3 regions of the Solibacillus sp. FSL W7-1324 genome follow, and region 3 is predicted to be linked to each of the others. Evidence: predicted binding sites of a transcription regulator. Region 3 holds the regulator's gene; each other region holds the start of a gene.
What was found. The regulator LexA, encoded in region 3, represses DNA repair genes until DNA is damaged. The targets are predictions, from matches to a motif close to CGAACATATGTTCG.
Positions count from the first base shown of each region.

Region 1 (8,391 bases), 550 kb from region 3:
CTTGTTGATTTCATTCAACAGCAGCTTTCCGAACAACCGGTGGCGGAAGATGAAGTTCCGCACTATATAACGAGTGTTGTGTCGACGGAATCGATCCAGATTAATGATATACCGGTCCTATGTTTTTTATTGTTCGATCAAAAGGAAAACAGACATTTTGTACGTGTATACAATACATTGACAAGTGTATGGGATGAGCGGCTGGAAACCATCTTATTCAACATAGAAAAAGAACAGCTTCAGGATGAGTGAAATAATATTTTTTGAATTATTGCAAAACTATAAAGTACATGATACACTAATGACAATTTAATAGTCTTATCAAGAGAAGCGGAGGGACTTGGCCTTATGATGCTTCAGCAACCTCTAGTGTTACTAGAAAGGTGCTACTTCCAGCAAGGTGTTGACCTTGGCAGATAAGAACGGGTAAAAGCCCCTCTCAATTCTGTTTTGCTGGAGTGAGAGGGGCTTTTTATGTTGTTCTGGAACGGTTCGTTTCGCTCGTAAAACAATGCAATGCCTGAACACGACTGATTATTAAAAGTATTTTGAAATAGTTTATGAGGGGGAAAGTGAAATGCCGATTAATATTCCGAAACATTTACCGGCGGGTGAGCTGCTTAGAAAAGAGAAGATTTTCGTCATGGAGGAGGACCGTGCGAAAACGCAGCAAATTCGACCGCTAAATATTTTAGTGTTTAATTTAATGCCTGAAAAAGAGAAAACCGAGCTGCAGTTGCTGCGCTTGCTCGGGAATACACCATTACAGGTAGATGTCACATTTTTAAATACAGCTACATACGAATCAAAAAATGTTTCCAAATCGCATTTAGATACATTTTACCGAACATTTGACCAAGTGAAGCACCGTCGTTTTGATGGTCTTATTATTACGGGTGCGCCAGTAGAGAAAATGGATTTTGAAGATGTCGGCTACTGGAACGAAATTACGCATGTGATGGACTGGGCAAATGAACATGTTACTTCAATCATGTATATATGTTGGGGCGCACAGGCTGCTCTGTACCACCATTTTGGCATTGGTAAATTCGAATTGCCGAAGAAGTGCTCCGGTGTATATTCCCATGTGATTACGGATTTAACAGTAGATCTAGTACGTGGGTTCAGTGACGAGTATGTTGCACCGCATTCACGCCATACATCGGTTTCGATTGATGAAGTACGAGCACATCCCGACTTGCGTTTACTCAGCTATTCGGATGATGCAGGGGTGTTTATCGTTCAATCGAAAAACAATAAACATATTATGATTACAGGGCATCTGGAATATGATGCAACGACATTATCGGATGAGTATTTCCGCGATATCGAGAAAGATCCGGACAATACGGATATTCCGGTCAACTATTTCCCGAATAACGATCCGCTGCAGGCACCGAAAAATGTTTGGCGTGCCCATTCGCATCTATTGTTCTACAACTGGCTGAACTACTACGTATACCAAGAAACACCGTACGAATGGCATTATGTTGATGAGAATATTGAATATCATATTTAGTGTGTATAAAATGAAACAAACCAGCAAGAGGTGGACTCCTGCTGGTTCGTTTTATTTAATCGCGACCCAGGCACGTTCGCGTTCGATTTGCAAACTGATTTCACGCCCGAAGAAATCGCTTAATAATTCGTCTGTTAAAACCGTTTCCCGTGCATTGGCTTCGATATTTTTTCCGTCTTTCATTAAAAGCACATGGCTAAAGCAAGGCAGAATTTCCTCTACATGGTGAGTCACATAGATGAGGGTAGGGCCGTTTTCAGCTTGTGCAATCTGTTCGATCGTCTGCAGTAAGTTTTCCCGTTCAATCAAGTCAAGCCCGCCACACGGTTCATCCAATATGAGAATTTCGGGATCTGCCATAATGGCCCTTGCAATTTGAACACGCTGCCGTTCACCTTGTGACAAATGCTCGAATGATTTATTTGCTAAATGATCACAGTGAAAATGCTTCATAATAGAAACTGCATGATTAATTTCTTCATCTGTCACATCATTGAATAGTCGAAGGGCCCCGAATTTTCCGCTGAGCACGATTTCAATCGCATTATCCTGCCAGTTGAAATTATCGATCATCGCGTTGCTTACCCAGCCGATCCGCGTCCGCATCTTCGGTATATAGGTCTTGCCATATGTTTCACCAAGTACTTGGACGCTTCCTTTGTTTGGCCAAATGTAGCCGTTAATGACTTTCAGCAACGTCGTTTTGCCTGAGCCGTTCAACCCTAAAATGGCCCAATGCTGTCCCTTTTGCACATGCCAGCTTAAATCATCTAAAATCTTCTTGTCATTGCGATATAAATGGATATTTTCAATATGTATCATTTTAAAAACACCTCCACTTATTACTATGCACTTTTTTACATTGTTACGAAAGTATTTTTTGAAAATTGTAATAATTTAAATATAAAAAAAAGAAAGCAAACGCATAATGCTTGCTCTCTACATATTTTTATATAACGACACTCTCAACACCTGCTGCGCGGTGGAACAGCTTTCCGTTCCATTTGAGCGCCCATTGTACGACAGGCCCTAAGCCGAACGCCATAAATACCGTACCGACTCCGACTGGTCCGCCCAATATAAAACCTATTATAGCAACCGTTACTTCCATTGTTGTACGTGCACGGTTGACACTCCAGCCAAGACGGTGAACCAACAACAGCATTAACGTGTCACGAGGCCCTACACCAAGGTTAGCCACCATATACATGCCGCAGCCGAAGCCCAGCAGGATAACGCCAACAACAAATGCCAATGTTTGTTCAAACAGTGTATTCGCATCCGGTAATACAATCATAAATATATCAATAAAAATACCTGTCAGGAACATGTCCAAATACGTTCCGACTTTCGGCAATCTTTTCGTGAAAAACGTATCAACAGCCAGAATGAGCAAGCCTAAAATGATAGACCATGTACCGACCGTTAAGCCCAAGTTTTTTTGTAGTCCGATATGAAGGACATCCCATGACCCAACGCCAAGTATTTGTCCTTTGATCGTTAATGTCACGCCTAATGATAAAACAATGATGCCTGCAATAAAAAATACGCAGCGCCAATAAAATTCCTGTTTCGCTTTCACATATAATCCCTCATCAATCTTCGATATAATCCTTACTCATTATAACGATTGAATCGGCAAAAACGGATTTACTAAAATTTCGAAACATTTGAACTTTTCGACGGCGAATTGTTCGTATTAGAGAGCGATAAAAAGGTGTTTATTTTTCATAGGAATAAGTTAATTCATCGGATGAATCGGCGACATCTACAACTAAATGATGTTCGTTGAAAAACCACTCATCGGACTTTTCAATATAAAAATGAATATCTTCCACAACGGTTTCAATGCCTATTTCATGCGGCTGCTCCCGCGTCATCCCTAACGAAAACCCTTCATGAAAAGGTGAAGAACCTCCATACCTTGCATAAAAACGAATGAAATCGCCTTTTTCTACTTCCATTTCCTGTTTAAACCAAGTAAGTGCTTTTTCTGATAGTCTGATTTCCATATATTTCACCTCTACTGTCATTATGCAGGAAATAAAAAAAACTTACAAAGCTCGCGTTCTGAAATTTTGACTACAAAAAAAGACTGAAAGGAAACCCCTTCAGTCAATTAGTTAAAATCCTTTAATTTTCGGTTCAGTACCGGCTTTGATCCGCTTAATATTTTCACGGTGACGGTAAAAAATGAAGCCAGCCAATACGACAACTAAAATGAATAACGCATATTCACCCGTTATCATCCAATGACCGATGACATAAATCACCGCTGCAGCGGACACAATCATAGATGATAAGCTGACCATTTTTGTTAGTTTTAAAGCGATGACAAATACAATGATTAAAATTATAAATAACGGTAAATTATAGCCTAAAATAACGCCACCGCTCGTAGCAACCGCCTTTCCTCCACGGAAACTGGCGAAAATCGGGAACATATGGCCCGCAGCTGCGATGACACCCAAGATTAAAGGATGGACCGTGCTGTCTGCGAAAAACGGCAATAACGGAAGCAATACCGCAGCCGTCCCTTTCAATATATCAATAAGCAATACGGCGATGCCCGGTTTTTTGCCCAATACTCGAAATGTATTGGTCGTGCCTAAATTGCCGCTGCCTTTTTGTCGAATATCCGTTTTGTAAAAAATTTTGCCAATCCATAAAGCTGATGGAATGGAACCGATTAAATAAGCACAAATAATAATTAACGCGTTGATCAAGTGTTGTGCTCCTTTCGAATTCAGAATTATCAGTTGGTACTAATAGTATGTATTGAATATTTTACAATGTTTTTTAATAGAAGGAAAGAGGTATTATTTTTTCGCCTATGTAAAAAACAGGGAAAAAGTTACATTTTATTGTTTGCTGCTAAAGGATATGCTTTTAAACGTTCGTTATTGGTGATACAATTAATCTTTGCAAAGCCTAAATCAGTACCTTTAAACATTGACATCATGCATATTTGAGCGTACGATTAGGTAGTAAATAGAACGTTTGTTTGTATTTTTGGAGGGGATTACATTTGGTAAAAAACCAAACCGGTATTTCGTATAATGAAGATGCCATTCAAGTATTAGAAGGTTTAGAAGCCGTACGCAAAAGACCAGGGATGTATATTGGTTCTACAGATAGTCGAGGTCTTCACCACTTAGTGTATGAAATTGTAGACAATGCAGTGGATGAAGCGCTTGCTGGATTTGGACATCATATCATCGTGAAGATTCATGAAGATAACAGTATTAGCGTGCGTGACCATGGTCGTGGTATGCCAACAGGTATGCATAAAATGGGCAAACCAACCCCGGAAATTATTTTCACCGTCCTTCATGCAGGCGGAAAGTTTGGACAAGGCGGCTATAAAACAAGTGGTGGTTTACATGGTGTAGGTTCATCCGTTGTAAATGCCTTATCAACATTTTTGGAAGTAACGATTTATCGTGACGGGCAAATTTACCGCCAACGTTTTGAGCAAGGCGGGAAGCCGGCTACATCGCTTGATATGATCGGAAAAACGAAGGAAACAGGAACACTAGTACATTTCTTGCCGGATCCGACGATTTTTTCTGTCGTTAAATATAATTATGATACTTTGGCAGAGCGCTTACGCGAATCTGCGTTTTTATTAAAAGGTTTAAAAATTGAATTGATCGATGAGCGCGGAGAAGGAAAGCATGAAATTTTCCATTATGAAAGCGGTATTGAAGCATTCGTTGCATATTTAAACGAAGAAAAAGATGTATTGCATCCGGTTAAATATGTAGAAGGCATCATTCAGGAAATTGAAGTGGAATTCGCGCTGCAATTTAACGACGGTTATTCCGAAACGATTTTATCATTCGTTAACAATGTCCGTACACGTGATGGCGGTACGCACGAAACGGGTGCTAAAACAGCGTTGACACGTGTATTCAATGAATACGCACGCAAAATCGGATTGCTGAAAGAAAAAGATAAAAACCTGGAAGGCACGGATATTCGTGAAGGCCTGACAGCAATTGTTTCTGTCCGTATTCCTGAAAATCTGCTGCAATTTGAAGGGCAGACAAAAGGGAAGCTTGGTACATCAGAAGCACGCTCTGCTGTTGATACCGTTGTTTCAGAACAATTAATGTATGTCCTAGAAGAAAACGCCGAGCTATCGGCTTCTTTAGTGCGGAAAGCCATTCGTGCCCAACAAGTGCGTGAAGCTGCACGTAAAGCACGTGATGATGCCCGTAACGGGAAAAAGAAAAAATCGAGTACGCTTCTGTCCGGTAAGCTGACACCTGCACAGTCGAAAAATGCTTCGAGAAATGAATTATACCTAGTAGAGGGTGACTCTGCTGGCGGTTCGGCAAAACAAGGCCGTGACCGTACATTCCAGGCAATTTTGCCGTTGCGCGGTAAAGTCATCAATACCGAAAAGGCCAAGCTGCAGGATATTATGAAAAATGAAGAAATCGCGACGATTATCCATACGATCGGTGCCGGTGTCGGAGCTGATTTCTCAGTGGAAGATGCCGCTTACGATAAAATTGTCATCATGACCGATGCCGATACAGATGGTGCCCATATTCAAGTACTGTTGCTGACATTCTTCTACCGTTATATGCGTCCGCTTATCGAAGCAGGAAAAGTGTATATCGCGTTACCGCCTCTTTATAAAGTATCGAAAGGGTCGGGTAAAAAGCAGGAGCTGATCTATGCCTGGACTGAACAGGAGCTGAGTGCCGCTACGAAGAAAATCGGCAAAGGCTATATCATTCAGCGCTATAAAGGGTTAGGTGAGATGAATGCCGACCAGCTTTGGGATACAACGATGAATCCGGAAACACGTACATTAATCCGTGTGAAAATTGAAGATGGAGCACGTGCAGAACGTCGTATTACAACATTGATGGGCGATAAAGTAGAGCCTCGTCGTAAATGGATTGAATCAAACGTCAACTTCGGCATGGAAGAGGATGCAAGCATTTTAGAAAATGAATTCATCCAGCATGAGGAGGTTAACGAATAATGAGTTTTGTAGAAAAATTTCAAGATTTGCCATTAGAAGAAGTAATGGGTGACCGTTTTGGTCGCTATTCCAAATATATTATTCAAGACCGTGCATTACCGGATACACGTGACGGGCTAAAACCTGTACAACGTCGTATATTATATGCGATGTTCCATGAAGGTAATACTTTTGACAAGCCGTTCCGTAAATCGGCAAAAACAGTCGGTAATGTAATCGGTAACTACCATCCGCACGGTGACAGCTCTGTATATGATGCGATGGTCCGTATGAGTCAGGACTGGAAAAGCCGTCATATGCTGATTGAAATGCACGGTAACAACGGTTCTGTCGATGGGGACCCGCCAGCCGCGATGCGTTACACGGAAGCTCGACTTTCGGCGATTGCCTCAGAACTGTTACGTGACATTAATAAAAATACAGTTGAATTCGTTCCGAACTTCGATGACCAGGATATGGAACCGACTGTATTGCCATCTCGATTCCCGAATCTATTAGTTAACGGCGCAACAGGGATTTCGGCTGGTTATGCGACGGATATTCCGCCACATAATCTGCAGGAAGCACTTGATGCGGTTTTAATGCGTCTTGACAATAAAAACTGCACAGTCGATGAACTGATGACTGTCATTAAAGGCCCGGATTTTCCGACAGGCGGGATTATTCAAGGTTTAGACGGCATTAAAAAAGCGTACGAAACAGGCAAAGGGAAAATCATTGTCCGTTCACGTACTGAAATTGAGCAGTTAAAAGGCAATAAAGAGCAGATAATCATTTCCGAAATCCCGTTTGAAGTAAATAAGGCCAACATGATCCGTAAAATGGACGAGCTGCGTGTAAATGACCGACGTTTGGACGGCATTTCCGAAATTCGTGATGAATCGGATCGTGACGGTTTACGAATTGTTGTTGAGCTGAAAAAAGATGTGCCGGCACAAGGGATTTTAAATTTCCTATTAAAATCAACGGATTTGCAAGTTTCATATAACTTCAATATGATTGCGATTCATAACCGTCGTCCGATGATGATGACATTGCCGCTCATGTTGGATGCGTACATTGATCACCAGAAGGAAATTGTGCGACGCAGATCCCAATATGACTTAACAAAAGCAGAGGATCGCTTACATATCGTTGAAGGACTTATGAAAGCCTTATCCATTTTAGATGAAGTGATTGAAACAATCCGTGCATCGAAAGATAAACGTGATGCGAAAAATAACATTATGGAGAAATTCGGTTTTACGGAAGAACAGGCAGAAGCAATTGTCAGCCTTCAGCTTTACCGTTTAACAAATACCGATATTACACAGCTTCAAAAAGAGCAGGATGAGCTCCAACAGCTTGTTGTGAAACTGAAAGCCATTTTAGAGGACGAAAAGAAATTGATCCGTGTTATTAAATCGGAATTGAACGATATTAAAAAACGTTTTACGGCACCGCGTCTTTCAACGATCGAAGCAGAAATCGAAGAAATTAAAGTAACGCGTGATGTGTTGGTACCAAGCGAAGAAGTTGTTGTAACCGTGACAAAAGACGGCTATGTAAAACGGACAAGCCTTCGTTCACACAATGCATCCAACGGCAAGGACTTTGCGATGAAAGATTCCGATTACTTGCTGTATGAAGCCAACTTGAATACACAGCATCATTTACTGCTGTTCACAAGCAAAGGACATTACATTTACCAGCCGGTACATGAATTGCCGGATATTCGCTGGAAGGATCTCGGACAGCATATTTCGAGTATTGTACCGATCGACTCAAACGAGGAAATCATCGAAGTCATTGGGATTGATACGTTCGAAAAACCGGATCTGTATGTATTTACAGCTACAAGAGAAGGTCAAATTAAGCGTTCGGCACTTGC
Region 1 covers NZ_JBBOYH010000001.1:1,744,580-1,752,970, forward strand. The annotation lists gene MKY71_RS08425 (nucleoside-diphosphate sugar epimerase) at 1-252, shown strand, start outside; SAM riboswitch class I at 316-423, shown strand; gene metA (homoserine O-acetyltransferase MetA) at 578-1,519, shown strand; gene MKY71_RS08435 (ABC transporter ATP-binding protein) at 1,571-2,341, opposite strand; gene MKY71_RS08440 (YczE/YyaS/YitT family protein) at 2,469-3,101, opposite strand; gene MKY71_RS08445 (HesB/YadR/YfhF family protein) at 3,241-3,531, opposite strand; gene plsY (glycerol-3-phosphate 1-O-acyltransferase PlsY) at 3,643-4,245, opposite strand; gene parE (DNA topoisomerase IV subunit B) at 4,548-6,521, shown strand; gene parC (DNA topoisomerase IV subunit A) at 6,521-8,391, shown strand, end outside.
Region 1: parE (DNA topoisomerase IV subunit B) is a predicted target of LexA. The motif match lies at 4,513-4,526, and genes of this name have one in related genera.

Region 2 (8,391 bases), 1.5 Mb from region 3:
GTATAGAGAGGTTTTTCCACGATGTTCAGTACATCTTTCCAGCGCGGTTCCCGTTCATAAAATGCTTTTAACGCCGCCCATTCTTCAGTAAGCGGACGTCGCTCATGCTGTGCCTGTTTAAGCTGGGTCATTAAGAAACCGATTGCCGGTGATGGGTGCTGTATATACTTGAGCACATTGTCTTTATGAAGCTCATCAAGCGGATCCATCGCAATTTGACGATGCGGCATTGTACGAACCGTTTTTTCCTCTGAAGTACCTTGGTTTTCGGTAATTTCAAACATGCTGTGCAGCCGGTTAATATAAAGTGAAGGAAGCTTGCTTTTACTTTCCTCATCCGCATTTGCATACGTAATATATAAATAGTCGGTCGATGAAGAAATCGCACGGTAAAACAGAAAACTTTCCTGCAGAAGTCGGCTTTTTATACCCGGTGCCAATTCCACATCAATTTTCTCAAATGTTTCACGCTCGTCATCAGAGAGAAGGCCACCCGCTTCCATACGCATCGGGTAGACCCCGTCATTAACACCGATGACGAAAATGGCCTTTTTGTTGTCAAAACGCGCAAACTCGACTGTCGATACGGTCACTTCATCCAATGTCGGCGGTACACTTGCAAACTCTAGTGTTTCATAGCCTTCATCCAAAATCTGTGCGACTTCTTCCAACGGCATAATTTTATCGCCGAACATCAAGTCAAATTGATCCAAAATATGAATCCAGCCATTCCAGGCTTGTTCATGCTCCAATGACTGATGGAGTGAATCAGCCTGCTCTTCCTGCTCCTGCATTTTCAGCAGTTTCTTATAAATATCAAGCTGTTCCATAAACTCATACAGTGCCACTACAATTTCACGGCCTGTTTTTTTACCTTTCAACCGGTTCTGCAATGCCAATACCGGTTCCCGGATTAAGTCACGTACGGATTTTAAAAGCTGCTCATGCTCCAGTTCGTCTTCTGTCTGAACCGCATTCACTTTTTCCAGCGATTTAAAACGGCGATAATGCCATACTTCATCTTTCATCCAGCGATCATGAACAATTCCTTTGGCGATGACGAAGTTTTCCAAAATGTCCGCTCTGTCCCGCATTGCGACCAAATTTGCTCCATAAGGGAAAAACAGATCGGTTTTAATGCTTCTGAAAACCGGCTCGTATTTCCAGTTCGTCGTAATAATCTCCAGTACAGATCGACTGAATTCAATCAATGGGTGGTAAAGCATCGCCCGCTTCTCATTTGAGAAAAACGGTATTTCGTATTGAGTAAAGGTCGTACCGATAATCGCATCGTATACATCCGCCTGGCGATACATTATTCCGATATCTTTATAGCGCAGCCCCTTTTCAAGAACGAGTTGTTTAATTTCCTGGGCAATACTTTGCACTTCTGCGCGCGGGTTTACACCTTCTAATATTTTCGCATGGCCCGTTGATTCGACTGGTTTATCGGTAATTTTGTCGAAGCAATGTTCAATATGCAGCAAGTCCCGATTTTTCGCACGGTAGTTTACTTCTAAATGGACACGTGGCTCCTCTTCAATATCAATTCCACGTTCGAACCGTAATTTTTGCAGTTCATTCTTTATTTTGTCATATGTCATCGCAGCCCGGTAAAACACGGAGCCTTCCAGTAAATCCATTTGCGGGTCTTCCATCGGGAGCACGATTGTAACACGCTTCGCATAAATAAGAAGCTCTTTTAAAATGGCCAATTCCTGTCCATTAAATGAAACAAACCCATCCAGGTAGATGTGGGTATTGCGCAAGCTTTCCATCTTCGGAATACGCTCAATTAAAAGCGGGAAGTAGCCATCGCCATCAATATATTCTGTCCCGATGCGCTCATGCAGCTGCTTTAAAATGATATTCAAATCATGCAATTTATGAAGCAGCACTTCACTTGCACCGTTTACTTTTAATGAATCGATCAGCGGGTCGATTGTTTCCACATCGATATGATATTGACTGAATTCCTTTAAAATCTGCTCGACTTCTTTTGTAAAACCGGGTTTACCCGCCGCACGTTTAAATAGTAGAAACTCTTCCTGATGTTCTTCCAAAATACGTCGTAACAGCATGCGGTACCCTGTGCCGTCAATACGTTCGTGGGCAATACCGCCTTCATTTTGCAGCACAAACCAGGCAAGCCTTTTGAATGTCATAACCTGTGCACGCATCATTCCTTCAATGTCATATTTCGTTGTCAGCTCATATTCCGTTGAAAACGACATTTGGTCAGGAACTAATATAAAAATTGGATGTCCAAATATATTTGTTTTTAAATCATCGACAATCTCACGGTGAATCAATGTTGTTTTCCCCGTACCTGCCCGTCCTGTAATAACTCGTAACGTCACCATTCCCACCTCACTTCTATTTCTTTCTTCTATTATAATATAAGAATACATGTTCGCGCATTAATTGCAATCATACAAAAAAGCCCTGCCTTTTCACTATTTGTAAAAAGCCAGGACTTCTAGTTTTTATTTATGTTTTCGCAAATTCCCGATTTCTCGTAAATCTCTTTCCACGCGCTTATTTAAAATCTTTTCAATCAGTTTGCCGATTCCCCAAATGATTAAAATAATTACAGCTGACATAATAAGTTTGACAGGAGAGGTTAAAATGTCACGCAGATCACTGCCTAAGTAGCTAATTAGAAAGATTAAAATAGGTTTTGAAATAAGAAGTGTCAAAAAATAATATTTCTTTTTTATATGAGATAGACCCGCAACCGTATTGACAACGACTACAGGTGTAAACGGCAGGCACAGCAGAACAAACAGTGGTGTAAATCCTCTAATATCCACCCAGTTAATCAATTTTTTTACTTGTTTCTGTTCTTTAATCCGACGGAAGAGCCGGTACTTTCCGAACATGCGAATCATAAGAAAGAACATATAGGAACCTGCTACTGTTCCAAGCCAGGACAGTAAAAATCCCCAAAACAACCCGTATGCGGCTGCATTGGCAATGATGATTACGAACAGCGGCAATATCGGTATAAATGATTCCAAAAACGTTAATAAAACTCCGAAAAACGGGCCTAGTAACTTATATTTTTCTACAACTGTTTCTATATTATCGATTGTCAGCCAATCTAACATAACCACTCACCCCTACCAAAAACGATAAAAATTCCTGAAGTTACACAATGCTGTCTAGTACAATTTAATCTTAACATAATTTGTTTATACCCGTTTTAGCCAAAAAAAAGAACCTCGTATTATCGAGATTCTTTTGAAATTAACTGACAACTAATAATCCAATTTTATGATTATCATCACGATGGACAACATGCTGGGCAAGGCGCAACTCACCAGAATGATCCAGCACTTCCAAACGGCAATGGGCAGCATTGATCTGCAATGCTTTATACAAATCTTCTTCTGTAAAAACATCTTGTCCATTTACACGCTTGATAATTTCACCTGCGACAAGCCCCATTTTCTCAGCAGGGGAATCCGGTAAAATACCGGCAATCATCACACCTTTATCACTGCGTACAACGGCATAGCTGTTACGGTCCTCTGAACGACTATAATGAATACCGATAATTGTACGAGAAATTGCTCCTAACGCTAATGCTGCTGCCCCAAGTATCGGCAGGAGATAAGCGGCCAATCCGACAACGAGCACAAATTGGCCTATCATTATAATTGAACGTCCCATTTGAGGATAAACATTCATCGGCAGCTTCTGACGCACCATCTGCTGGAAGCCGATAATAAATGGGAAAACAATGATTGAAAACTGTTCTGCTCCAATCGTAAACTGTGGCCAATAAGGTGCAAAATTTTGAATCCCTTCACCCGGAATAACAGTAAAGACCGGTAAAATCCAAAGCTGTTTACTAAAATAACCGATCCCGTTTAATCCACGTTTTGTTTTCTCAACAATCGGTGAAGCAAACCGGGCACCATAACGGCGGATTAAAATTCCTTCCGCCATCAGCAAAAGCCCTGTCATTATCGGAACGGTCATAACAAGCTCGTCCGTAACATTTCTACCTGCCAACTCAATTGTTCCGATTGTATATGACCAATCTTGCCATTGCATCCAAACGATTCCGCAAAAAGCAACTGCCATCACAATCGCTGGCGATAATAATTGATACAGATAAATAATCATACCTGCGAGACTTACAATAAATACAATTGTCAATAATTCGAGTGATACTGTTAAGCCTATTACAAGACTAAATAAGGAAATAATAACGGACAGCATAAAGCCCATCGCAAGCATATTTTTCAGCTCGGACCAGCCACCTAGTATCCGTCGGTTAAAATACCTTCGTTCGCGCTTCACTCGGCGATACCCTAAATATACTGCGGAAATGATGGCGACATAAAACAAAGGATTTATAAAAAACCGGCCAATCCCTTTTAAAATTTCAATCAAAACTGTTCCATCCATATTCTCACCTACCGTACGAATAATTGTACCAAATCCTTTCCGTAATGCGTAGTCCCATTTGTACCGGAATAGAAATAAAGGCTTGGCGGTGGAATTGGAGATGTAGGGGGCGAGTTAAATAAGGAGGTATCTTTCAGACCGTTTTCTAAATAAAATGTTGAACAAATAAAAAAAGCCCATTTCATTAAAGAAACGAGCCCTCAATCTCTTTTATACTATCAATCACTCAAACTGATGCATTATATAACTAATCGCCATCTGCAGCTGCATGTCATTTACTTTCGACTGTTTGAATGTTTGCAGTTCTTTCGTTAATTCATTGAAAAATGCTTCATCCATATAGTCTCCTTCTGCAATGTCATGCTTATGTCTGAAGCTCTCCACTTCCTGAGCTGTATCCTTATCAAAGAATCCGTCTGTCCGGCTGATCGCATAGCCCAGTTCACTTAATATGCGCTGGCTGTAGGCAACTTCTTCACTGTATTCTCCCTCTTCATAGCGCCCCTTCAGTATTTTTGTTTCTACACTGTAAAGAGGATGCTGTGTCACTTCGACATCCGGCTCGATCCCAACATCATGAATCCACTTTTTAGAAGGAGTAAGCCATTTGTTCGTCGATAACTTTACTTCTCCGCCATTTTGAAGGTCCCATGTTTGCTGAACCGTTCCTTTACCGAAGCTCGTCACCCCAATTATGACCGAACGCTTCCAGTCCTGCAGGGCACCCGCAAACACTTCACTGGCTGATGCGCTTCCTTCATTTTGGATAAGTGTTAAAGGCGTGTCGCGCAGCCAATTTGCGTAAGGCTGGAACTGCTCGACTTTCTTTGTTTTCAGCGGCTCTGTTACACCGTCATGATTTTGCATGTACGCAAAGATTTTTTCTTTTTGCTCGAACATGCTCATCATTTGGGTAACACTATGTAAATAGCCACCTGGATTGTCCCTCACATCAATGATTAACCCTTCCACTTCCTCCTTAATTACACCATCAAGAGCCTCTTTCCACTCCTCTGCTGTTTTTTCGCCAAATAGATTGATCGTTATATAGCCGAGTTTTTTTCCTTCTACCTCGAGGACTTCAGCTTCCACCGTATCATTTTTCAAGCGTTCCCTTTTCATGACCAACTTTAAATGCTGATCCATATCCGGGCGATAAATGACAAGTTCCACTGCTTCCCCTTCTTTGCCATACATCAGTTTACGAACTTCCCCCATTGATTTCCCGTCAAGTCGTACCTCATTAATTTGTACAAGCTCATCCAATGGTCGAATACCCGCTTTTTCTGCTGGCGATGCTTTAATAGGGGCCACGACAATAATCTTACCATTTGCTTCTGCCAACTCAACACCAATTCCGATTCGTTCACTTGCGAGCGTCTGTTTATGTAATGCTGCTTCCTGCTCCGAATAATAGGTACTATAGGGGTCATTTATTGCATTTGCCATCCCTCGCAGTGCACCTTCCACCAATTTCTCCGAATCGATATCATAAACCGACTCCTTCGTGATTAACTCATGCAGTTCATTGACTACCGCAAACTCCGCCTGTTCCTCCTTGGGCTGTGCCTTAATATTCAACACACCATAAACAATTACGCCAATACACACCATTGCGACAACTAATAAAAAAATCCGACTTTTCCGCACGAATTCTCCTCCGTTCCATAAAATTTATGAAGCGAATGAAAGATTCATACTTACAAAGTCGAATTTAACGTCAAAATGAAGTTAATTTAAGTGCTAATCTATAAATTACCCGTACTTAATCTAGTTGGAGCACATTTTCACGCAATGCATCCAAATCCAGCGGACCAATAATCTGCTTTTGAATTTTCCCTGCTGTATCAATCATGTACGTTGTCGGCATTGTCAAAATTTCATATTGAAAGGCGACTGCTTCAGTTTGTTCCAGTACGATTGGGAAGGTAATCTTATAACTTTTTAAAAACTGCTCCACACGCTCCAGCTTTTCATTTGCATATGTCATATTAACACCGACAATCTCCACATTGTCTTCTTTACGATATTTTTCGTAGTATTTTTGCATATGCGGCATTTCAGCTTCGCATGGCGGACACCAAGTCGCCCAGAAGTTCAGTACAACACGCTTCCCTCTCAGCTCCGAAAGCGTCAGTGGCTCCCCTTGTAAATTATATAATGTAAAATCCGGTGCAAACTGACCTTTTTCAAGACCCACTTCTTCTTCCGGTTCCACTTCTTTTCCTAATGCATAGTCGTTGATTGCAGTACTCTGATCGATTTCAGCTTTTATGTAAGTGCCAAGCATTGTAATGACAAGCACTAAAATAATACCGATTCCAATATTTTTCTTCATCAACATCACCCCACCATTTCTTCCTACTAGTACATTATCATAACTTTCAAGTTTTTATTCAAACTGGAAAAATTTCTTTTAAAACTGCAGAGGAAAAACTCCATAAATAAATACATAAATACTTCTATCAAATGTGATTAATTATTATTAAAAACGGGTATTTTAAATATACATATTTTAATATGAATATATAGTCTTATTACAATAGTCCTTAAAATAAGATTTGAATAATTAAATTTCAGTTCATTTATAAGTAAATATACATAATAATTAGCAAACATATTAACTTGATTATGGCTATTCTTACGGAGTTCCTATGATAGTGAATCAATTGACGGTAAATCGGTTAGCTTCTATTATTAATAAATTAATTACTACAATTAAAAATAATGAAAAAATTCCAAACACTGAATTTATCTATGAAGATGCCCATACTTACTTCAGAAGAATTAAATTTTAGTCCAGTTTAAACAAGGGGAACTTTTATGGGAAAATTTTATCAAGAAGTTTTAATGAACGGTATTAAAGATATGGTCTTTATTCTTAAAGTTGTAAACGATGATTTCCGCTTTCAGTTTGTTAATACCGCTGCGATGGAACGACTAAATTTGTCTAACCGGATTATAGGCTCAAGCATTTTGGATATCGAGCCAAAGGAAAAAGGAAATTTTTTATATAAGCAGTACAGCCAAGTTGTTGAAAGTAAAAAAAGCTATACTTACGAAGATATTTACGAAGAGAGCGGAAAAAAGTATTATGCTGAAACCGTTTTAAGCCCATTTTTTGATGAAAAAGGCGCTGTAGATCAAATCATAGCCGTTGTTCGCGATATTACACAGGAAAGAAAAGCACTATCAAATGCTATGGAAATGATCAATAGCCTTGCTGAAAGTAATGAGCGTTACCATTCTTTATTTTTCCATAATACGGACGGCATTTTTGTTTTAAATAAGATGGGTTATATTACTGATGGAAACGAAGCAAGTGAACATATTACCGGGTATAAAATAAAGGAACTGTTCGGTAAACCTCTTAAAGAGCTGGTGGACAAAGAAGATTCCGGCAACTTCGAACATCTAATAAATGAAGCACTAAAAGGAACGAATCAAAGCGGAGATTTAATCTTCAAAAATAAAGACGGCCAGCAGGTTAACATCATTTTTAAAATCATCCCACTTTTAATCGATGAGAAAATCATTGGACTATACGGAATTTTGAAAGATGTTACGGAACAGATTCAAAGCATTAATAAGCTGGAAGAAAGTGAAAAACGGTTCCGCATTATTGCAGAAAATGCCCATGACTTAATTACAGTTGTTAATAAAGACGGCGAAATTACATATGTTTCCCCTTCTTATAAAAAGATATTAGGTTACTGCAATCAGGAATATCTTGAAAAAAGCTTCCTTCATAATGTCCATACAGAGGATCAGGAACGACTAGTAGAAGTTGTCAGTAAATCGATCTATACTGGTGAACCTTTTACTATTCAATTTAGACAAAAAAATGCTGAAGGAAATATGATCTGGTGTGAATCCATCGGAAATCCGGTGTTCAATCATTATAATGCCTTTCAATATCTGGTTGTGCTTACCCGAGACATAACTTTAAGAAGAGAATATGAAGCTAAATTA
Region 2 covers NZ_JBBOYH010000001.1:786,414-794,804, reverse strand. The annotation lists gene addB (helicase-exonuclease AddAB subunit AddB) at 1-2,363, opposite strand, end outside; gene MKY71_RS03700 (TVP38/TMEM64 family protein) at 2,487-3,110, opposite strand; gene MKY71_RS03695 (PDZ domain-containing protein) at 3,250-4,419, opposite strand; gene MKY71_RS03690 (S41 family peptidase) at 4,642-6,069, opposite strand; gene MKY71_RS03685 (peroxiredoxin family protein) at 6,185-6,757, opposite strand; gene MKY71_RS03680 (diguanylate cyclase domain-containing protein) at 7,243-8,391, shown strand, end outside.
Region 2: addB (helicase-exonuclease AddAB subunit AddB) is a predicted target of LexA. The motif match lies at 2,403-2,416, and genes of this name have one in related genera.

Region 3 (8,391 bases):
TGAAGCCGTATTCTTTTAACACAATTTTCTCTGGAGCTGATGCACCAAATTTATCGATTGCCAAAACATCGCCTTCAAAGCCGACATATTTATGCCAGCCAAGTGATGCACCCATTTCAATCGCCAAACGTTTTGTCACAGCTTTTGGTAATACCGATTCTTTGTATTCCTTCGACTGTTTTTCAAAACGGTCCATTGATGGCATTGATACAACAGATGCGTCAATTCCTTCTGCAAGCAATGCTTTTTTCGCTTCTACTGCCAAGCCAACTTCAGAACCTGTGGCAATTAACAGGGCATCCGGAGTTTCTTTAGATGAAGCTGAAACAACATAAGCGCCTTTTTCAACACCTTCATATACTGTTTCTGTTGCAACATCCAATACCGGCAAGTTCTGACGGGATAACACTAAAATAGTTGGTGTTGACTTGCTCTCTACAGCCAGTTTCCATGCTGCTACAGATTCATTTGCATCTGCAGGACGGATTACTGAAAGATTCGGCATTGCACGTAATGATGCTAAATGTTCGACAGGCTCGTGTGTAGGACCATCTTCCCCTACTGCAATTGAGTCATGTGTAAACACATATGTTACAGGCAATCCCATTAATGCAGATAGACGAATTGCTGGACGTACATAGTCGGAGAATACAAAGAAAGTACCGCCAAATACGTTTAAGCCGCCATGCAGTGCCATACCGTTCAGCGCAGCACCCATTGCAAATTCACGAACACCAAACCAAATGTTACGGCCTTCCGGAGTTTCGGCAAAGAAATCGCCGGCTCCTTTAATAGTCGTTTTGTTTGAACCTGCTAAGTCAGCAGAACCGCCGAAGAATGATGGTGTTGTTTTAGCAATTGCATTGATGGCATCACCAGAAGATGAACGAGTAGCTACTGCTGTACCTGCCTCATATACAGGTAATTCAGAAGCAAAGTTCTCCGGTAATTTGTTTTCCATTGCGTTGACAAATTGTGCTGCCAGTTCCGGATATTCGTTTTTGTAGCTTTCGAATAATTCATTCCATGCCGCTTCTGCTTGTACACCTTGCACTTCGCTTGCCGCTTTGAATGTATCATATACTTCAGTTGGAACGAAGAATGGCTCATGCTCCCAAGCATAGGCCGCTTTTGTTAAAGTAACTTCATCAATTCCTAATGGCGCACCATGTGAATCTGCTTTCCCGGATTTGTTGGGAGAACCAAAACCGATAACAGTTTTCACTTCAATTACAGTTGGACCGCCAGTATTTTGTTTCGCTTTTTCAATTGCTGAATTAATTTCTACAATGTCTGTACCGTCTGTAACTTTTAAATAGTTCCATCCGTATGATTCGAAACGTTTTTGGATGTTTTCCGAGAATGACTTTTCCAGATCACCATCAAGTGAAATGTCATTTGAATCATATAGTACAATTAATTTATCCAATTTCAAGTGGCCTGCAAGAGAAATTGCTTCTGCTGCAACACCTTCCATTAAATCTCCATCACCACATAATGCAAATGTATAGTGGTCAACGATGTCTTTACCTGGCTTATTGTATGTTGCTGCCAAGTGGCGTTCAGCCATAGCCATACCTACTGACATTGCAATACCTTGCCCTAATGGACCAGTTGTCGCTTCTACACCAACTGTATGACCATATTCAGGATGTCCCGGTGTTTTTGAGTTCCATTGACGGAAGTTTTTGATCTCTTCCATCTCTAAACCGTAGCCACCAAGATGCAATAAACTATATAAAAGCATGGAACCATGTCCAGCTGATAATACAAAACGGTCGCGATTATACCAATTAGGGTTTTGCGGGTTATGGCGTAATTGCTTCGTCCACAAAGTATAGGCCATAGGTGCAGCACCCATTGGTAAACCCGGGTGACCTGAATTTGCTTTTTCTACTGCGTCGATTGATAGTGTACGGATTGCGTTAATTGCTAACTGATCCAACTGTTGTGTCATTATGTGACATCCTTTCCTCGTACGATATTTATACATTTTATAGTGTAGACAAATTTTCACAAGAAAACAATAAATTCTAAAAACGTCCCGAAAAATATGACATACTTTATATTAAATGTGACATATTAATGAAAAGTTATTAGTTTAAGAATTTTTTCTGTGATTTAATTTGTTTTAATTTTTCAGGTGTCACATCATTGCCTTCTTCATCAATTACTTTCACATGTTCGATTGTATCGCGCATTGTTGTACGGAAAGTATCTAAATATTCTTTGCGCAGCGCTGTACGTTCCTTTGCCTGCTCTTCCGTCAATTTACCTTCTCTCGCTAATTTAGAAAGCTCATTAATGCGAGCTAATTTTTCTTTTGATAACATTTGAATCTCACCTTTCTTCCTACCTATTACAAAGGTATAAAAAAAACGACTTGAAAACAAGTGTTTACTCTTCAAGTCGCTCCATATATTCAATATATCTTCTATGTACGGTCGCTTTACTGATAGAAATGCCCAAGCCCGACAAAGTTGTCGCAATTTCCGCAAATGTTAAGCCTTTCTGGCGCAGCTGAACAATTTCTTCGACTGGCACTTCTTTTCGTTCGCGCCCTTCAATATTGCCGCGATTTTTTAGATTATTTTGCGGCTGGTAGCCATTTTCTACAGCGCGGCGCATTCCCCGGCGGATTTTCGCGTTATGCATACGACGCTGATACTCTTCGACAATCGCTAAGATTTCGAGCAGCATTGTATCCATTTCGTTTAATACAACTGGACCTGCATCATTCAATGTATATACCGTCGCTTCATATTTTTGCAGCAGGTGGAGCACTGCCATCCGGGCATTCCCACGCCCTAAACGGGTCTCATCCTGTACAAATAGTGCTTTAATGCCGTACTCTTTCATATAGTCAAGCATGTCGAGCAATCCGTCCCGGTCGACATCATATCCGCTATGCTGATCCATGAAAATCTCTACTTCTTTATAGCCGAATGATTTTGCATATTTCGTCAGCTCCTCCTGCTGACGCACCAGTGATGTTTCTTGTGTATTTTTATCCGTACTGACACGGCAATAAATAACTGCTTTAGTTTTTATCATTGTTCCCTCTCGCTACTTTAATCGATTGCATATCGGAGGATTCATTCAGCTGGGCAATGTATTGTGAATCTTTTTCTACAGGTACAACCAATACTTGTCCTAAAGCAACTTTTTCATCCAGCATTCCGTTTTCTTTTTTTACTTCATTGATCCAATCATGCTTAGCCATTTTACCACGATATTGTTCTGCCAACGACCATAAAGTATCGCCATGCTCTATGCTTACGTGTTCGTATAATTCAATTTTATCGTCCTGCATCATAAATAAAGCCATCATAAGTACAGAGAATAGTAGAAACATTGATGTGAAGCCGTTTAATTTGAATTTTTTCATTAGAAAAACCCTCTTTCGAATATATGTTCGGAATATTTGTTCTCATAATAATACGAACATATGTTTTTGTCAACCGTTTTTTCGAACTTATGTTTGCATTCATGTTCGCATACTGCTATACTTACCTTTAAGAAAAATAGCATGATAAAGAGGTGAGTTAGTTGACACAAAAAATTTCAAAACGGCAGCAAGCTATTCTAACTTTTATAAAAGAGGAAGTTCGTGCTAAAGGCTATCCGCCATCAGTTCGCGAAATTGGAGAAGCAGTAGGTTTAGCTTCCAGTTCAACTGTCCACGGGCATTTAGCTCGTTTAGAAAGTAAAGGGCTTATCCGCCGTGATCCTACAAAGCCGCGTGCCATTGAAATATTGGACCAGGAAGAACTGAACATCGCGAAACAAGGTGTCATTCATGTACCGTTGATCGGTAAAGTTACAGCTGGTCTGCCTATTTCCGCAATTGAGGATATTCAGGAATATTTTCCGTTGCCCGATACATACGGCTCACCGGAAGAGGAATTGTTTATGCTTGAAATTATGGGCGAATCCATGATTGAAGCCGGGATATTAAATGGGGATTATGTGATCGTCAAAAAGACGTCCACTGCGAACAATGGAGAGATTGTTGTAGCCATGACTGAAGACGATGAAGCGACTGTCAAGCGCTTTTATAAAGAAAAAACTCATTTCCGCCTGCAGCCTGAGAACAGTTCGATGGAGCCGATCATTGTCAACCAGGTTTCTATTTTAGGTAAAGTAGTCGGCCTCTATCGAAATATCCATTAATCATAAACTTGCCATTCTCATAGAATCGGCAAGTTTTTTATTTTCAGAATAAAAAGCCCAGCCGCGAACGACTGAGATTTTCATTATTTATTGCATGCTTCTACAAAGCTATTAAACAAGCGCTGTGCATATACATCCCCGTTCGGTGCCAATTCTTCCGGATGCCATTGTACCGCAACACAATACGGATGTGATTCATGTTCAATCCCTTCAATGATACCATCTTTAGCGGCTGCCGAAACGACGAGCCCTTCCCCGAGCTTTCCGACCGATTGGTGGTGAAATGTATTAACACGGAATAAGTCCTCTTTAAAAATTTCTTGAAACTTTGGTGTCTTTACTTCAACAGTATGTGCCAATTCCCCGCGCTTTGAAGGTTGTTTATGTAAAATGGTATTTTCTACTTGTGATGGTATATCCTGAATGATCGTCCCTCCAAATGCAACATTCATAATCTGTTGTCCGCGGCAAATACCGAGAACAGGCATTTGTCTTTTATAAGCTTCTTTCATTAATAAAAGATCGCTGTCATCACGTTTTCTTACAACACTTCCAATATGTCGGTGCGGTTCTTCATCAAACAGCAACGGATCTATATCGGCTCCCCCAATTAATACGAGACCATCAATGAGGTTTAATAACGCCTCTATGTTTTCTTCTGTAGCATTCGGTATACAAATTGGAATGCCTCCCGCTTGTTCGATTGAAGTTAAATATCCGTTGTTAATATCCAATTTCTTGTCAAAATCATACATTGTTAATCCAATAATCGGTTTCATTCTTGTTATCCCCTTATAATTTATAGATAATTCCAACAATTTAAATTATACTATTTCGTTACACTAAATGACTACAAAAATAAAAAAGGATTGCCCAATCGCAACCCTTTAACCTTTATACAATTTCCATTTGTTTTATAAAATACTGTTTTATTTCTTTCCAGTTATGAACACGCATGAAACCTTCTTCAGATCGATTGTAAGGCATGGAATATAATATACCTGTACCTTTGAATGCTGCGAGTTGACGCGGGCTGTCATCAATTAAATAATCGGTATGTATCACCGCTTTATTTCCGCAAAACACAATGTTCTGTGTTTTAATAAATGGTAAATGCTCCATTAGCCAATCGTATTTCGCTGTAAATGAACCCGGTACATCCATTGCAGCAGTCGCAATATAAATTTCATAATGCTCCTGCAGATCTTGAATAACTTCAATTGCATCGTTATCCAGTACTTTTAAATCTCTGAAATAGTCAGGCTCATTTAATAATGCAAATAATTTTTTCGCATCTTCTCGAGGCAAATCACGCTGTGTCGTCAGAAGAAATTCTTCGTCTGTAAATTTTGTTCCAAAATTATCGTTATAAGTAACACGTAATTTCGAATAAAAGTCAGCTAGCACCTGGTCCATATCGATAGCAATACTTTTTTTCATGTAATAAGCCTCCTTGAAATTTCCTGATTTTAGTTTATACAATTTCATTGTGAAAAAACAAGGTTTAACTCTTTACAATCAGCAACGTACATATTTACGTTTAAAACCGATTCGCCCTTTTTCCACCTGTTTTTCAATTTCCGCATATGCATGGAGCTCACCCGGTTTTTTCCCTTCACGTTTTGTTTTAATCGGTCCGATTTCATTAGCAATCTGCATGGCCTTCTCATGTAAAGGTTTAAATGAAACACCGACTGTCATGACAAAATTGTTCATTGCTACTTGAGTACGCTGCGGTGCCTGATGGATATTTTGTTTTACATACTCAAGCATATCCACTAACTTTTCCTTTGAGAATTCCTCGTCTTTACGATTTCCGAGCAGCCAGCAGTAACAATGCCACCCTGCCGACATTTTCAGGTCCTCACTACTATTGATCCATTTATCGCTCACTTCTTGCGCAATATCGGATTCCGCCAATGTTACGGCAACCACATAATCGGAAATCATATAGAAATAGGCCTGTTCCATCCAGCGGTCATAATCTTCTTCAGTCATAGCTTTCGGATCCGCAATAATTCCTGCAAAATACATGGCATCATAGTTGCCTGTAGCATAGAGCTGTTCAGCCAGTTCCTGATCAATTTTTATTTGTTTTACATACGGTTTCATCGAGCCAACCGTTACACCGAACACCGGCTCCTTTGCCCCATTGGACATATAAATCTTTTTTGTACGCTCTTTCCCGAGGGCTTCTAACTCTTGCATCATTGTATCGAGTTCCATAATTTCCTCCTTTTAAGATATTAAAATTACATTTCACTTACTATTATATGATTAAAACGCCCGTCTTACCTAGCGTTCTTCTCAATAATGAGCTTGCTAGTATATATTTCATTTTAAATAGTATTTACGGGATGTATACTGCGACAAATATTCAATCTACAATGTACCCTTATTAATGTGCTGCTCTTTTTAGCTGATTAAAAAAATTGGCAAATTATTTAACCGAATAATAAAACAGCCTCTGAACAGAATAATCTCAGGAGGTGATATTGATGTCAAAAAATAAGAACAACATCAATAATAATAAAAACGTCGAATTCGGAATGGAAACGGACGTTAATCAAGTAATGCAGCAAAACCAAAAAGCTGAAGCTAAAAAGCAGCAAGCTTCCGGTGCGTTTGCAAACAGCGGTTTACAGAAGCAATCAACTTCCCTGAATGCCGAATTCGGGATGGAAACAAACGTTAACCAAGTGAAGCGACAAAACCAGCAAGCTGAATCTAAAAAGCAACAGTCTTCCGGTTTGTTCGCAAACAGCGGTTTACAGAAGAAGCTTTCTTCAATGAGCGCTGAGTTTGGCATGGAAACAGATGTTAACCATGTGAAACAACAAAACCAACAGGCTGAAGCTAAAAAACAACAAGCATCAGGTCAATTTGGTAAAAACAAATTCCAAAACGGCAATAAATAAAAATATCGCACCGGCAATTTTTATTGCCGGTTTTTTCAGTTCAACAATTATATTGGTTAAAATTTTAAATAATATGTATACAGATAAAAAAGCGCTGGAATTTTAAACCCCAGCGCTTTCTATTAATACATTTTCATATATTGGTCGCGTTCCCACTGATGGACAGTTGAACGGTACATATCGAACTCGATTTCTTTGGCTTCTTTAAAGTTAGCATAGATGTGGTTGCCTAATGCTCGTTGCACAACTTCATCTTTTGCAAGCAGGTTTAATGCGTCATCTAAAGCTGGTGGCAAGTTATCGATGCCGTTCGCTTTACGCTCTTCTTCGCTCATTACATAAATGTTGCGGTTAATTGCTGGTGGAGGCGTTGACTTTTTGCGAATTCCTTCCAGACCAGCCTCTAAAATTACCGCCATCGCCAAATATGGATTTGCTGATGGGTCGACCGAACGAACTTCTACACGTGTCGAAACTCCGCGAGAAGATGGAATACGGATTAATGGTGAACGGTTTTGTGCAGACCATGCTACGTAACATGGTGCTTCATAACCTGGTACTAAACGTTTATAAGAGTTTACAGTCGGGTTTGTAATTGCCGTAAAGCCTTGAACATGGTCAAGTACACCTGCCATGAACTGCATCGCTGTTTCAGAAAGACCTAACTCGGTAGACTCATCATAAAAGGCATTTTCTTTTCCTTTAAATAATGAAACGTTGAAGTGCATTCCCGAACCGGCTTCACCGAATAAAGGTTTTGGCATGAATGTTGCGTGTAAACCGTGTTTACGTGCAATTGTTTTAACAACTAATTTAAATGTTTGGATATTGTCGCAAGCTGTAATCGCATCTGCATATTTAAAGTCGATTTCGTGTTGTCCCGGTGCTACTTCATGGTGAGAAGCTTCAATTTCAAAGCCCATTTCTTCCAGTTCCAATACGATATCGCGACGGCAGTTTTCACCTAAATCTGTCGGTGCCAAGTCGAAATATCCGCCGTGGTCATTTACTTCCAGGCTAGGCTCGCCTTTTGCATCCAGTTTAAACAGGAAAAACTCCGGTTCTGGCCCTAAGTTGAAATCTGTGAATCCCAGCTCTTCCATTTCCTTTAATACACGTTTCAAGTTGTTACGTGGATCGCCTGCAAATGGTGTGCCGTTCGGATTATAAATATCACAGATGAAACGTGCTACCTTCCCTTTTTCAGCTGTCCATGGGAAAATCATGAATGAATCATAATCCGGATATAAGTACATATCTGATTCTTCAATACGTACGAAACCTTCGATTGATGAACCAT
Region 3 covers NZ_JBBOYH010000001.1:2,299,198-2,307,588, forward strand. The annotation lists gene tkt (transketolase) at 1-1,957, opposite strand, end outside; gene MKY71_RS11405 (DUF896 domain-containing protein) at 2,097-2,333, opposite strand; gene MKY71_RS11410 (YneB family resolvase-like protein) at 2,398-3,054, opposite strand; gene yneA (cell division suppressor protein YneA) at 3,041-3,388, opposite strand; gene lexA (transcriptional repressor LexA) at 3,550-4,173, shown strand; gene MKY71_RS11425 (gamma-glutamyl-gamma-aminobutyrate hydrolase family protein) at 4,257-4,952, opposite strand; gene MKY71_RS11430 (5' nucleotidase, NT5C type) at 5,068-5,613, opposite strand; gene MKY71_RS11435 (DNA alkylation repair protein) at 5,692-6,399, opposite strand; gene MKY71_RS11440 (gamma-type small acid-soluble spore protein) at 6,672-7,091, shown strand; gene glnA (type I glutamate--ammonia ligase) at 7,214-8,391, opposite strand, start outside.